DNA from 2 places in the Photobacterium sp. GJ3 genome. Region 2 is predicted to be linked to the other one. Evidence: predicted binding sites of a transcription regulator. Region 2 holds the regulator's gene; the other holds the start of a gene.
The links. The regulator CRP, encoded in region 2, controls carbon source genes, mostly activating them, when cyclic AMP is high. The targets are predictions, from matches to a motif close to TGTGANNNNNNTCACA.
Positions count from the first base shown of each region.

Region 1: KDD30_RS02565 (NupC/NupG family nucleoside CNT transporter) is a predicted target of CRP. The motif match lies at 2,494-2,509, and genes of this name have one in related genera.

Region 1 is NZ_CP073578.1:558,546-565,940, forward strand. It holds gene KDD30_RS02550 (ImpA family metalloprotease) at 1-1,246, opposite strand, end outside; gene KDD30_RS02555 (hypothetical protein) at 1,465-1,659, shown strand; gene KDD30_RS02560 (TatD family hydrolase) at 1,652-2,443, shown strand; gene KDD30_RS02565 (NupC/NupG family nucleoside CNT transporter) at 2,655-3,944, shown strand; gene KDD30_RS02570 (XapX domain-containing protein) at 4,226-4,399, shown strand; gene deoC (deoxyribose-phosphate aldolase) at 4,797-5,570, shown strand; gene deoA (thymidine phosphorylase) at 5,721-7,052, shown strand; gene KDD30_RS02585 (phosphopentomutase) at 7,065-7,395, shown strand, end outside.
Region 2 is NZ_CP073578.1:3,087,262-3,094,656, forward strand. It holds gene KDD30_RS14340 (hydrolase) at 1-385, shown strand, start outside; gene KDD30_RS14345 (phosphoribulokinase) at 451-1,320, opposite strand; gene KDD30_RS14350 (YheU family protein) at 1,446-1,667, opposite strand; gene KDD30_RS14355 (OsmC family protein) at 1,700-2,104, opposite strand; gene crp (cAMP-activated global transcriptional regulator CRP) at 2,379-3,011, shown strand; gene KDD30_RS14365 (hypothetical protein) at 3,219-3,428, shown strand; gene KDD30_RS14370 (DUF1338 domain-containing protein) at 3,502-4,296, opposite strand; gene astD (succinylglutamate-semialdehyde dehydrogenase) at 4,330-5,787, opposite strand; gene astA (arginine N-succinyltransferase) at 5,805-6,821, opposite strand; gene KDD30_RS14385 (aspartate aminotransferase family protein) at 6,961-7,395, opposite strand, start outside.

The sequences.
Region 1 (7,395 bases), 1.1 Mb from region 2:
GATTGATCTGACGCGAGTAATAGGTCAGATGATCAGCAAAATAGCTTTTCAGAAACGGGACCGTTGCCGTAGTGTTTTTCGACATCGGGAACTGCACCTGCTGACGGTACTGGTCGGCCAGCAGGATCAGGTGTTTCTCCAACGGATACGCCTGCGGCAGCGCAAAGATATCTGTACCGCTGGCATCGACTTGCCGCACGATTTGGCGCAGCGATGTCACGGGCGTCAGGAATTCCTGTTCAAAGGCCGTGATATTTGAACAGCTCTGATTGTCGTCTTCACAATCCTGGATGCGGAAACTGAAATCATGGTTGCTGAAGTGCTGGATCAGCCCGGCGATCCCAGACAGAACATCGGTACTTTGCCGCATGTCTACTGCGGATGCCCAACTGGCTTTGTCCTGCGCAAAATAGTTCCCGGCACCTCCGACCGCTTGTGTCTGCACACCGAAGTAACTCAGGATCAGGTTGGTGTCCGGGGTTGAGTTCCAGCTGTTGGTATGGACATACAACAACGGCTGTTTACGGGCTGCCACACTGTCCAGCGCGGCGGCAACGGATGCCTGACTGAACGGGTTGCTGGTTCCGGTAATCACTAGATCCGCCGATGACAGACAGTCAGCCAGTCGAGCCTCATCCGTACACAGGGAAAACGTCATTTGCGGGTAGCGGCTTTGTAACCAGCGCTTCGACTGTTCGGAATGACTGTTGCTGATCAGCATCAAAGCCACATGCGGATTTGCCGGGCGGGACGACAGTAACCAGTCTGTGACTTTGTTCATCTGGGGCGCAAATGCGCTGTGTTCACCTGCATTCAGTTCGCGCAGGATATTGGTGCCGAAGGCTGCACTGCGCCGGCCATCCTGTTCACTCAGGGTGGCCAGCAGATTGCCTTTCACACCGCTGAGCAGCGCCTGCGCACTGGTCAGATATTGCAGCGTGAAAAAACGGGAGTGTTGTCCCGGATCATATTCAATGCGATCGTGACCGAAAATCTGGGCCTGAATTTCGCGCTGGCGGTGTTGTTCTGTTGCGATCAGGCTCGAAATCCGCTGTTCCAGCACAGATGATTCTGTGGGTAAAAGCCGGGGATCGCCTGCTTTGACCGCCCGTTGAATGGCATCTGAGGACTGGCTGTTGCCTGCATCACTGCTGCCGGAGTTACCGGCTGTTTGATTGCTGCTGTCTGAGCCACCGCCGCATGCTGTGAGCGATAAACAGAGCAGAAAAAGACTGAATGGTTTCATGGGACAGTGTCTGTTATGAGTTTTATATCGTTAATAACATAAACGACAGATTTGAATGTGAAATGCGGGAAAAACTGGCATCCAGTGTGAAAAAAATGTCAGGGTTGTCTGTGTCCACGATGCTGTATCTCTGAGCGGGGACGAGTCGGAAATGGGGATAGGATTCCACCCCAAATCCTGAAATAATCCGGACAGATGAAAATGAACAGGATTCCCGCATGCTGAAACACATCCGAGTCTGGGTCGCGCGTTATGATGCCTGGTGTGAGCGAATGGGTTTTGTCCCAGAAAACCGCCGTTGTTGTGCGCCGATCCGCTATGATGAAGAGGATGCCCGCCATCCGGCAAACCGGGCAGCCCGACGTCAGGCGACCCAGCCAACAGAGGACGAACAGGCCCGTGCACTTGATTGACAGTCATTGTCATTTTGACTTTGCGCCTTTTTCGCAGGCCCCGGCGGCTTACCTGAGAGATGCGCAGCGGGCGGGTGTCAGTGATATTGTCATCCCGTCTGTCGGTGAGAAGAACTGGCAACGCATTCAGGTAATGTGTGAGCAGCAGTCGCCGGAAACACAACCTGCCCTTTATTATGCACTGGGAATGCATCCTTTTTTTGCTGCAGAGCATACTCCGGCAACACTCAGCCGGTTGGAACAGGCATTAGCTCAGGCCGGACCCCGCTGTGTTGCAGTGGGTGAATGTGGACTGGATTTTGCCATTGCGGATGCTGATCGCGCCCAGCAAATCGAGTGGCTCTCGGCACAATTGTCGCTGGCCAATCAGTTCAACCTGCCGGTGATTTTGCACTGCCGAAAAGCATTTCCAGAAATAGTGACCTGCCTCAAATCCTGCCCGCCAATTCGGGGAGGCATCTATCATGCTTTCAGCGGGAGTTTGCAGCAAGCCCATCAACTTCTTGATCTGGGTATCAAAATTGGCGTAGGTGGTACGATCACCTATCGCAGAGCAAACAAAACTCGCACTACAATAGCTCAGTTGCCACTTGATGCACTGTTACTGGAAACGGATGCGCCAGATATGCCACTGGCGGGTTTTCAGGGAGAGCCGAATCGCCCCGACAGAGTGGCTTTGGTTTGTGAAGCGCTGGCCGAACTTCGGTCGGAATCTGCTGCTGACTTATCCCGGGCTACTAGCAAAAATGCCTGTGAATTGTTTGCACTGCCTTCTCAAAAATGAAGATTCTGACATTGATTTGGCTTTTTATTGTGCATCAAGTAGAACTTTCGTGTGATCAATATCACACTTGATGTTCAACTTTCACTCGGTTGCCAACCAAAGTGTGACGTGTGCATTACATGCTGTTAGTTGCCATGCGTATAATGCGCCCGACTCCTTGAGAGCCGAATTGTCGAGACGCCAAAATTTAACTATAGGGATGCCATAAACTATGAGCCTGTTTATGAGCCTGGTTGGGATGGTTGTGCTGCTGCTGGTAGCCGTGCTGCTGTCTGATAACCGCAAAGCAATTAATTTACGTACTGTTGGTGGCGCGTTTGCCATTCAATTCTTCTTTGGTGCATTCGTGCTGTATGTACCTGTCGGTCGTGATGTGCTGTACGGTGCATCGCAGTTCGTTGCCAATGTTATCGGATATGGTGATCAGGGGATTTCCTTCCTGTTCGGCGGTCTGGTTTCAGGTAAAATGTTCGAAGTATTCGGTGGCGGCGGTTTCGTCTTCGCTCTGAAAGTACTGCCGGTCATCGTGTTCTTCTCAGCGCTGATCAGCGTGCTGTACTACCTGGGTATCATGCAGTTTGTCATCAACATTCTGGGTGGTGCACTGCAAAAAGCACTGGGAACGTCCCGTGCCGAATCCATGTCTGCAACAGCAAACATTTTCGTCGGTCAGACTGAAGCACCACTGGTTGTGCGTCCGTTTGTACCGAAGATGACTCAGTCTGAGCTGTTTGCGGTCATGTGTGGTGGTCTGGCCTCTGTTGCCGGTGGTGTACTGGCCGGTTACGCGTCGATGGGTGTTCCGCTGGAATATCTGATCGCTGCGTCGTTCATGGCAGCACCAGGTGGTCTGCTGTTTGCGAAAATCATCAAACCTGAAACAGAAACGCCTGTGGATCAATTGGGCGCAGATAAAGATGATGAAGGTCACGATGACAAGCCTGCCAACGTGATTGATGCAGCGGCAGCGGGTGCATCTTCCGGTATGCAACTGGCCCTGAATGTGGGCGCGATGCTGCTGGCGTTCATCGGTCTGATTGCGCTGATCAATGGTATCCTGGGTGGTATCGGTAGTTGGTTCGACATGCCTGAACTGACGCTGGAGCTGATCCTGGGTTACGTCTTCCAGCCGCTGGCTTTCCTGATTGGTGTGCCTTGGAATGAAGCACAGGTTGCCGGTTCTTTCATCGGTCAGAAAATTGTTGTGAATGAGTTCGTTGCTTACCTGAACTTCACGCCTTATCTGAAAGATGTGGCTGATGGCGGTCTGCTGGTTGCTGAAACGGGTGTCGCGATGTCTGAGAAGACCAAAGCGATTATCTCCTTCGCACTGTGTGGTTTCGCAAACCTGTCTTCGATTGCAATCCTGCTGGGTGGTCTGGGCGGTCTGGCACCAAGCCGTCGTCACGATATCGCTCGCTTCGGTATGAAGGCCGTTGCAGCTGGTACGTTGTCGAACCTGATGTCTGCAACGATTGCTGGTCTGTTCCTGTCTCTGTAAGACAGACACAGAACGCTTCATCTCTGAAACGCCGCGGCTGATTGCCGCGGCGTTTTTATTGGTTTTGCCCTGAGCTCCGACCCGCTGAAGCCCCTGCCAACAGAATCAGTAACTATCTGGTTTATTTTCGGAAAAAAGTCGAAAAAAGCCTACTCCCGGCCTTTCCTCTGCGGTATCAGACGCGCATCCTTAGAAGACACTTCATTGCCTTGGGTCTACACTCTGTGTGGGTTTATGGTGGGCGATTTGCAACGCGGCCACCGAATCAACAGGAGCAGGCAATGTTTGAAGTCATGATCGCGCTGCTGGCTGGCGTCATTGTTGGTTTGCTGTTTTCCGCGCTCAAGCTGCCCATTCCGGCACCTCCGGTCTTATCGGGGGTGATGGGGATTGTGGGTGTGTTTTTAGGCGGGCAGTTGTATCAGTGGATCCTCGAGCGATTTTTTTCCGGATAAATCGGACCTGTGCGGACAGAAACCGTCAAAGCACTGAAATCGCTCAGTCAAAGATTAGGGTCATTCAGTCAACACATTATCCACTCAGGGAAACGTTTGGGTGATGGTTTGGCTGATTTTCGCTTGGTAAGATGGCTGAGTAATGTCGCAGGGTGATGAAACCTGCGTGAATGCATTCTGATATTTTTGTGAATTAGGATGTGTTTTGGATGGCTGGTAAGGGACTTAATTGCCCTTACGCGGTGAAAAGGATGTCAATCAGGTGCCGAAAGGCGAATCTGAGTCTTCACGGAGTCAAGTCCGCTTCTGTTTCTCTGTGGCTACAATCACCGATTGAACATCGGTCAGCCAGGCGCAAACAGGACACTTGGTAGAACAATTTCGACTGGAGAAAGTCATGAGCGATTTAAAAACTGCTGCACTGCGTGCGTTAAAACTGATGGATCTGACCACACTGAATGATGACGATACTGACGCCAAAGTCATTGCGCTGTGTAAGAACGCAAAAACGCCAGTGGGCAACACCGCTGCGATTTGTATTTATCCGCGTTTTATTCCGGTTGCGAAAAAGCAGCTGCGTGAGCAGGGCACTCCGGAAGTCCGCATTGCAACCGTGACTAACTTCCCGCACGGCAATGACGACATTGAGATCGCTGTGGCTGAAACCAAAGCGGCCGTTGCTTACGGTGCAGATGAAGTGGACGTGGTTTTCCCATACCGTGCCCTGATCGCGGGCAACGAAGACGTGGGCTTCGAGCTGGTGAAGCAGTGTAAAGCTGCCTGTGGCGATATCCTGCTGAAAGTGATCATCGAAACCGGTGAACTGAAAGATCCTGCCCTGATTCGTAAAGCGTCTGAAATCTCTATTCAGGCGGGTGCTGATTTCATCAAAACTTCGACCGGTAAAGTCCCTGTGAACGCGACCCCGGAATCCGCTGAGATTATGCTGACCGTGATCAAAGACATGGGTGTGCAGGACAAAGTAGGCTTTAAACCAGCGGGTGGTGTGCGGACTGCAGAAGATGCGGCGCAATATCTGGCCATGGCTGATCGTATTCTGGGCGCTGACTGGGCTGACAACATGCACTACCGTTTTGGTGCATCCAGCCTGCTGGCAAATCTGCTGCATACGCTGGGTGAAGGCGATAAAGCAGCGGAAGGCGGCTACTAAGTCTTTCCGAGATCCTTACGGATACTGGTCTGCAGCAGTCGGTTTTCCTGACTGCTGCAGGAAACAGCCCAATACAGGGAAGGGCAGTGCTCGTCCGCCGAGCTGCTGATGAAGCGCTAGTGCCGCTCCCAAGCCAAGTCGAGGCACCTTATGTACTTACCTCAGGAAATCATCCGCAAAAAACGTGATAACATCGCGCTGACCCAAGAAGAAATTAACTTTTTTATTCAAGGCATTGCCAAAGATCAGGTGTCTGAAGGCCAGATCGCAGCCTTTGCAATGGCAGTGTACTTCAATGACATGACCATGGACGAGCGTGTGGCACTGACTTGTGCGATGCGCGATTCAGGCATGGTGCTGAACTGGGACCACATGAACTTCGGTGGCCCGATTGTCGACAAACACTCCACCGGTGGTGTGGGTGATGTGACCTCGCTGATGCTCGGCCCGATGGTGGCCGCATGTGGCGGCTTTGTTCCGATGATCTCTGGTCGTGGCCTGGGCCATACCGGCGGCACACTGGATAAGCTGGAATCCATTCCGGGTTATAACATCATGCCGTCGAACGACGTATTTGGTCAGGTCACTCAATCTGCAGGTGTGGCGATTATCGGCCAGACCGGCGATCTGGCACCAGCCGACAAGCGCGTGTATGCAACGCGCGATATTACCGCGACAGTCGATAATATTTCACTGATCACCGCATCGATTCTGTCGAAGAAGCTGGCTGCTGGGCTTGAGTCGCTGGTGATGGACGTCAAAGTGGGCTCCGGCGCATTTATGCCGACTTATGAAGCTTCGGAAGAACTGGCGAAGTCGATTGTAGCTGTCGCCAACGGTGCGGGCACCAAAACTACAGCGCTGCTGACGGATATGAATCAGGTGCTGGCATCCAGTGCTGGTAATGCGGTGGAAGTGCGCGAAGCCGTTCAGTTCCTGACCGGTGAATACCGCAATCCGCGTTTGTTTGAAGTCACGATGGCGTTGTGTGTCGACATGCTGCTGAATGCAGGTCTGGCTAAGGATGACCAAGAAGCGCGTACCAAACTGCAGGCGGTGCTGGATAACGGTTCGGCTGCTGAGCGCTTTGGCAAGATGGTCCACGGACTGGGTGGTCCGGCTGACTTGATTGAAAACTACAACAACTATCTGGCGACTGCCGAAATCGTGAAGCCTGTTTTTGCGACGCAGAGCGGTTTTGCTGGTGCGATGGATACCCGTGCACTGGGCATGGCTGTGGTGAGCATGGGCGGTGGTCGTAAAGTGGCAACCGATACGATTGATTACGCTGTGGGTCTGACCGATATGATTCGTCTGGGTCAGTTCGCAGACAGTCAGACACCGCTGGCCGTGATCCATGCACGCAGCGAAGCACAGTGGCAGGAAGCAGCCCAGGCAGTCCGTCAGGCAATCACAATGACAGAACAGGCACCAGCGGCAACCCCTGAGGTTTACCGCCGTATCCGTGCTGAAGATGTTTAAATTGGAGCAATGATGAAAAGAGCAATTATCCTGGTACTCGACTCGTTTGGTCTGGGCGCAACCGAAGATGCGCACAAATTTGGAGATGTCGGCTCAAATACCATGGGTCATATCGCCAAAGCCTGTGCGGAAGGTCGTGCTGACAACGCTAATCGCAGTGGCTTGCTGAATCTGCCGAACCTGACCCGTCTGGGGCTGGGGAAAGCGGCGGAAGAGTCCTGCGGTGAGTTTCCTGCAGGTCTGGACCCACTGGCTGAAATCACCGGTGCCTATGGCCATGCTGCAGAGATTTCTTCAGGCAAAGACACACCGTCCGGCCACTGGGAAATCGCAGGTGTGCCTG
Region 2 (7,395 bases):
AAACATACTGAAGAAAATCGCCACACTGCCTGATACGCTGCCCTTTCAGCCCGCCCAAATCAGCGGGATTCGCTCTCTGAGGCAGTTCGATGATACCGTCACCGCCCCGCTGCACGGCTTTTCCAATGCAGCCGATTATTACCATCGCTGCAGCGGACTGGGCAAACTGGCGCGGGTGGAAACGCCCCTGCGGATTATCCATGCAGCGGATGATCCCTTCATGACCGAGGCCGTGATCCCGACAGCGCCCTTACCAGCACATATCGACTATCACCTGACTCAATACGGCGGCCATGTCGGCTTTATCAGTGGCAGCTGGCGAGCCCCTGTGTTCTGGCTGGATCACACGGTCCCGGCCTGGTTTCAGACCCGGCTCAATCCCTAAGCGTAAAAAAACGCCTGAGCACAGACTCAGGCGTTTTCCGATCAGCGGGCTCGACTCGCAATGATTTAACCAATTTTTCCGGTATCAATCAGTTGCTGGATCAGCGGCCGCATAATCAGCTCCATCGCGAAGCTCATCTTACCGCCCGGCACCACCAGCGTATTATGACGGGACATAAATGAGCCCTGAATCATCGCCAGCAAATAGGGGAAATCCACATTCTTGATGCCGCGAAAGCGGATCACCACAAAGCTCTCATCCAGACTGGGAATGGCTTTCGCACTGACCGGGTTCGAGGTATCCACCGTCGGTACACGCTGAAAGTTAATATGGGTACGGGAGAACTGCGGGGTAATGTAGTTCAGGTAATCGTCCATCGACCGGACAATTGATTCCATCACCGCTTCTCTGGAGTGGCCCCGATCGCGCGTATCCCGCACAATCTTCTGGATCCATTCCAGGTTAACAATGGGCACCATGCCAATCAGCAGATCCACATGCTGGGCGACATTCACATCCCCATCGACGACGCCACCGTGGAGCCCTTCGTAAAACAGCAGATCTGTGTTTTCCGGCAAATCCTGCCAGGGCGTGAATGTCCCCGGCATCTGATTGTAGGGAACGGCCTCATCAAAGGTATGCAGATAGCGGCGGAATTTGCCGCTGCCATCTTCACCATACTGACGAAAAAAGTTTTCCAGTAACGCAAAGTCATTGGCCTGACCGCCAAAGTAACTGATATGGCGACCCTGCTCTTTCGCTTTGCGGATTTCCACATCCATTTCCGGGCGGGTAAAACGATGGAAACTATCCCCTTCCAGCCAGGCCGCATGAATGTTCAACATATTGAACATCTTGCGAAAGGCTTCAGAAGTGGTGGACGTCCCTGCACCGGAAGAACCTGTTACTGCAATAATCGGGTGTTTTGCAGACATGACATACCTTGTCGTTTATCCAAACGGAACAGTTATTAACAGGGCAATTGAAAGCCGTCAAGTTTCAAGGGCCTGTCTTCCGACGCCAGCTTCCGTTTTCTGACGCCAGTTTCAGTTTCACGCATTTATTCTGTATGCAGTGTCCGACGCAGCTTGATATCCACGGTTTCGTGTAATTCAGAGTACATAATGACTGCCTCGCCACAGGCCAGTTGCTGCCGGACCCGGTTCACTTTCTGCTCAAGACTCAGCTCACGCTCACCGTAATCCGTTCCTTCCCGCAGCACAAAATGCTCAATCAGATGGGTCAGGGTGTCCGGGTCGATCTCTTGCCAGGGAATTATCATACAACTTACCTGATATTCACCGTTCGCGGCATTTAAGCCGCGACAATTTCATAAGAATGGGTCAATGCCACGCCTTTGCCCAGCATCAGGCAGACAGAGCAGTATTTTTCCAGCGACTCTCCCACAGCTTTCGCCACCGCCGCTTCGTCCAGATCATGACCCGTGACCACAAAGTGCAGGTTTGCAGATGTGAAATAACGCGGCGCCTGCTCGCGGCGGACTGAACTGATCTGCGCTTCACAGGCCGTAATCGCCTGTCCGGCAGTTTTCAGGCCGTCGACCACATCGACAGAACTGCAGCCACCTGCAGCCATCAGGACCAGTTCCATTGGACTGGGTGCGGTGCTGCCGCCGTTCCCGTCCATCACCACACTGTGACCTGAGTTTGACTGTCCAATGAAAGTCAAACCTTCTACCCATTTAACACGTGATTGCATGCAATACTCCTTACATCAAAAAACCGGATTTAATCACTAAGTCACAACGGTGTGATCATGTGCACAGTAAAGTGTCCAAAATGTTCATTTATCCCCGCGCAATATCAAGCAAAGCGTGACGAAAAAAGTTAAACTCATGGTCTGAATGTTCACATGCGCTTGCAGCCCAGCCGTTGACTGAATATGCTAGTTGGCAAACAATCGTATTGTTCTACCCAACCCCAATTCAAGGAATGACGCCGTTGGGCAACACACTGCAGAGGAAGTAAGTAATATGGTTCCAGGTAAACCGCAAACAGATCCAACTTTGGAGTGGTTCCTTTCTCACTGCCACATTCATAAGTACCCTTCAAAGAGTACACTGATCCATGCTGGCGAGAAAGCAGAGACCCTCTACTACATCGTAAAAGGCTCCGTGGCCGTTCTGATCAAGGATGAAGAAGGCAAGGAAATGATCCTGTCCTACCTGAATCAGGGCGACTTCATCGGTGAACTGGGCCTGTTTGAAGAAGGCCAGGAGCGTACTGCCTGGGTTCGTGCGAAAACCCCTTGTGAAGTAGCAGAAATTTCCTTCAAAAAATTCCGTCAGCTGATTCAGGTCAACCCGGATATCCTGATGCGTCTTTCTGCGCAGATGGCACGTCGTCTGCAAGTCACCAGCCAGAAAGTTGGCGACCTGGCTTTCCTGGACGTCACAGGCCGTATCGCTCAGACGCTGCTGAACCTGGCAAAACAGCCAGATGCGATGACTCACCCGGACGGTATGCAAATCAAAATCACCCGTCAGGAAATTGGTCAGATTGTTGGCTGTTCCCGCGAAACCGTTGGCCGCATCCTGAAGATGCTGGAAGAGCAGAACCTGATTTCTGCCCACGGTAAAACCATTGTTGTTTACGGGACTCGCTGAACCAATGGGGCTGCAGCCCCTGAAGTAATGCAACCAGTGTGAGTACTCAAAAAGCCGCCATTGCGGCTTTTTTTGTGCCTGTCAGTCGTCCCCCGGAAGCTCTCTCCACGTTGCATCCGGATTCTCTAGGCATATCACATTATTGCAGTTGCCTTCCTTTGCTGCCTTGCTACATTTGGCATATCAGACCGATGTGGATGCGACGAGATGGATATCGAACGTTTTGCCCCGAATGCACAGCACAGCCAACTGCCTCCCCGCCCAATGATTACCATGGGCCGCTTCCTTGCTTCCTCCGTAGAAATGACCGGCTTTCAGTCGCCCCGCCAACTGCTGGAGCAAGAGGCTGATGTGCGCCCGGCCGATCTTTCAGCACGAGAAGATGACTGGATGCTGCCTCTGGATCGCCAGCACTGAACATCCGTTTCTGTTCTGTCGCAGCTAAAAAAACAGCGGCCCTGAGGCCGCTGTTTTCTTTATCAAGAATCCGTTACATATTCGTACTTTCGAAGATCTTGTCTGCCGATGCTTCCACAAAGCCAGGGTAAAGCACTCCGTCTGCCTGCGGATAACGCTTGGCAAACTCATAGAAGCCACCCGGGATGGTGCGGACACCGTCCGTAAAAGCAACATCAACACGGTCGGCCATGGTCGAGGACTGCTCCAGCATGACTTCCGGGTTTCCTTTCACTTCACCACCAGAGGTGTTGATGCTGAAGCCATTGTGGCGCAGCAGGCTGTTCACCGCTGAGACTTCAGTAAACTGCTCCAGCTGATTCACACTCACGGTGAAATGGTTGGCACCATAGCCATGTGCTGCAACCCAGCCAGCGTACTCGCTCTCTTCCGCTAGTTTCTCGTAGGTTGCAAAATCCAGCTCCCACAAACGACCGCCGTAGAGGAAACTGCCGTTATCCATCGCACCCTGAGGAATTTGCTTCACCAGACTGCGCACGGTATTTTGCAGATCCGCAGAGCACTGACCCACCAGCAGCTCACTGATAAACACTTTCGGTGCAGCCGGATTCGGATGCTCAAAATGTTCAGCGTACAGCTTTTTCTTTTCGAAATGGTAAGTCCCACATGGCTTGTAACCAATCGCAATAAAAGGTGCAGCCAGCACATCCAGACTCACACCCGGCAGATTAAGCGTCCGCAAAGCGATATGATCGTTGAGCAGCGGAGCATCCTCTGTCAACAGATCATGTACCTGTGCAGCCGACGGGCAAAGACGGTTTGTGAAGTCTTGCCACAGGGCATCAAACAATTTTTCCACTCTTTCCATGATGCGGTTCCCTCGAAAATACGGGTAAGCAAATTATAGTTGGATTCCCGGAGACAGCTGAGCAGGCAGTTCGGTTGCCTCTCCTTCCATAGAAGCCATCGGATACGCGCAGTAGTCTGCCGCGTAGTAAGCACTTGGACGCAAGTTGCCGGACGCACCCGGACCACCAAACGGCGCATCACCGCTCGCACCCGTCAGCTGACGGTTGCGGTTCACAACACCGGCGCGGATATGATCGATGAAATACTGCCACTCGCTGTCGTCGTTCGAGACCAGACCTGCAGACAAGCCGTAACGGGTGTTGTTTGCCATCTCAACCGCCTGGGTCAGATCCGTATAGCGTGCCACCTGCAGCAGCGGACCGAAGTACTCTTCATCCGGCAGTTCTGCAATCTGGCTGACTTCGATGATACCCGGTGTCACGATCGCACCCTGACCCCGTTCCGCTTTCAGCAGTGACACACCGCCCATCTCCGTCAGACGCGTCTGCGCTGCGATGATGTTGTCTGCGGCCACCACAGAAATCTGCGGGCCCATAAATGGCTGTGGTTCTGCAAACGGGCCATCCACATGAATGGCTTTGGCAGCTTCAACCAGCGCGGCAATCAGCGCATCCCCTTCCGCACCTTCAGGCACGTACAGACGGCGGGCGCAGGTACAACGCTGACCGGCACTGATAAAGGCAGACTGAATAATGGTGTAAACCGTCGCTTTCAGATCGCCGTAATCTTTTGAGATCACCATCGGGTTGTTGCCGCCCATCTCCAGCGCCAGCATCTTGCCTGGCTGACCAGCAAACTGACGGTGCAGGATGTGACCTGTGTTGGCACTACCGGTAAACAGCAGACCATCAATGCCATTCGACTGAGCCAGCGCTTCACCGGTCGCACGAGCGCCCTGAACCAGGTTAATCACGCCCGCAGGCAGACCAGCCTGCTCCCAGAGTTTGATGGTTTCTTCTGCCACTTTCGGCGTCAGATCCGAAGGCTTGAAGACCACGGTATTGCCCGCCAGCAAAGCCGGAACAATATGGCCATTGGGCAAGTGACCCGGGAAGTTGTAAGGGCCGAAAACCGCCATGACACCCAGTGGACGGTGACGCAGCACCGCTTTGGTGCCCGACACATCTTTTTCGCGTTCGCCGGTACGCTCATTGTAAGCACGCAGAGAAATCGCAATTTTACCGACCATGGCACCCGCTTCAGTCCGGGTTTCCCACAAAGGCTTCCCGGTTTCTTCTGCAATCGTGCGAGCAATATGTTCGCTGTTGTCTTTCACCAGGGCAGCAAAACGCTCTACAACTGCCTGACGCTCCGCCAGACTGGTTTTACGCCAGTTGATCAGTGCTTCCCGGGCGCTGGCAACTGCCTGCTCCACCTGCTCGGCGGTCGCGCTTTTGCCTTCCCAGATCACTTCACCACTGAATGGGTTGAGCGATTGCATCGCATCACCCTGACCGGCTTGCCAGTTACCTGCAATCCATTGTGTCATCTTGTATTCCACCCTAGTTATTGGGCAATCAGGCGAACCTGATCCCCGTTTTTCACTTCTAATACCTGAGCCATTTCCGGAGAAATGATGGCCAGATTTCGCTCACCATCCAACGCGGCTTTGCCAACCGTCGCACGGAAATCTGCAAAGCGGGTATTGCTGATGATGTAGTCATGAGAGCTGTGGTGTTCACCAATTTCAACCGTGCAGCGCTTCGACGCCCGCACAGATTCAATATGGCGAACATCACATTCAACCGTTGGGCCAGCGTCAAAGAGATCCACATAGCCGCGATTGACAAAACCTTCCGCTTCCAGCAGCTTCAGTGCCGGACGGGTGTTGTCGTGGACCTGACCGATCACCGCCTGCGCTTCTTTGCTCAGCAGGTTGACGTAGATCGGCAGCTTTGGCATCAGATCGGCAATAAATTCTTTGCGGCCAATCCCGGTCAGATAGTCGGCTTCCGTAAACTCAATGGAGAAGAAGTGCTCTTTGAGCCACTCCCAGAACGGTGAGTTGCCGTTGTCGTCAGATACACCCCGCATTTCAGCGATCACAGTGTCTGCGAAACGATGGCGATGTTCTGCCAGCATGAGGAAACGGCACTTGGACAGTAAACGTCCATTGAGGCCCTGACGCCATTGCGGGCGCAGGAACAAGGTGCACAGCTCACTCACACCCGTGTAATCATTACCAAACGTCAGTACTTTCAGCACTTTGTGCACATCCAGATGATGTGAATTGTGGACCAGCGTGCTGAGGTGATAAGTATAGAAAGGATTGTCCAGACCAACGGCCGCTTCCAGGGCTGTGGTTCCGGCAATTTCACCTGTCTCTGTGTCTTCCGCCACCATGAGGTAGCCTTCCGGGCCAGGTACAGTGACGTCTTTATGAAAGCTGTCAACGGAATGAGCAATCCGGTTACTCAGGATCTCTTCATTCACGGGCAGTGATGTAAAACCGTGGCCTGATTCTTCGGCGCACGTCATCAGTGCAGGTAAATCAGCTTTTTGAATCGGACGTATAACCAGCATCGAACTCCCTCCTGATGCAGGTAGCAACACAGGTTGCTAACTCTGAATATCTAGTTTTCTTGCTCTTCTAACAACGACCCCGGGAACAGGCCCGGGGCAGTCAAGACGGGACCAGCATCCGACCGGCCCCTCATTGTTTTTATTGGTTGTACAGCTTGGCGATTGCACGCTCCAGACGCGCCATGCCTTCTTCGACATCCGATTTTTCAATCACCAGCGACGGTGTGAAACGAACGACGTTTGCGCCAGCAACCAGGACCATCAGACCTTCTTCGCCCGCAGCCAGCAGTACATCACGCGCACGGCCCTGCCATGCTTCGTTCAGTGCCGCACCCAGCAGCAGGCCTTTACCGCGCACTTCTGCAAAAATCGGGTACTGTGCATTGATTTTCTCAATGCCTTCACGGAACCACTGCTCACGCTCTTTCACGCCAGCCAGCACTTCAGGTTTTGCCACTTCGTCGACCACGGCTTCTGCAACGGCACAGGCCAGCGGGTTACCACCGTAAGTTGAGCCATGCGTGCCGATCTTCAGGTGCTGTGCCAGCTCAGTCGTTGTCAGCATGGCACCAAT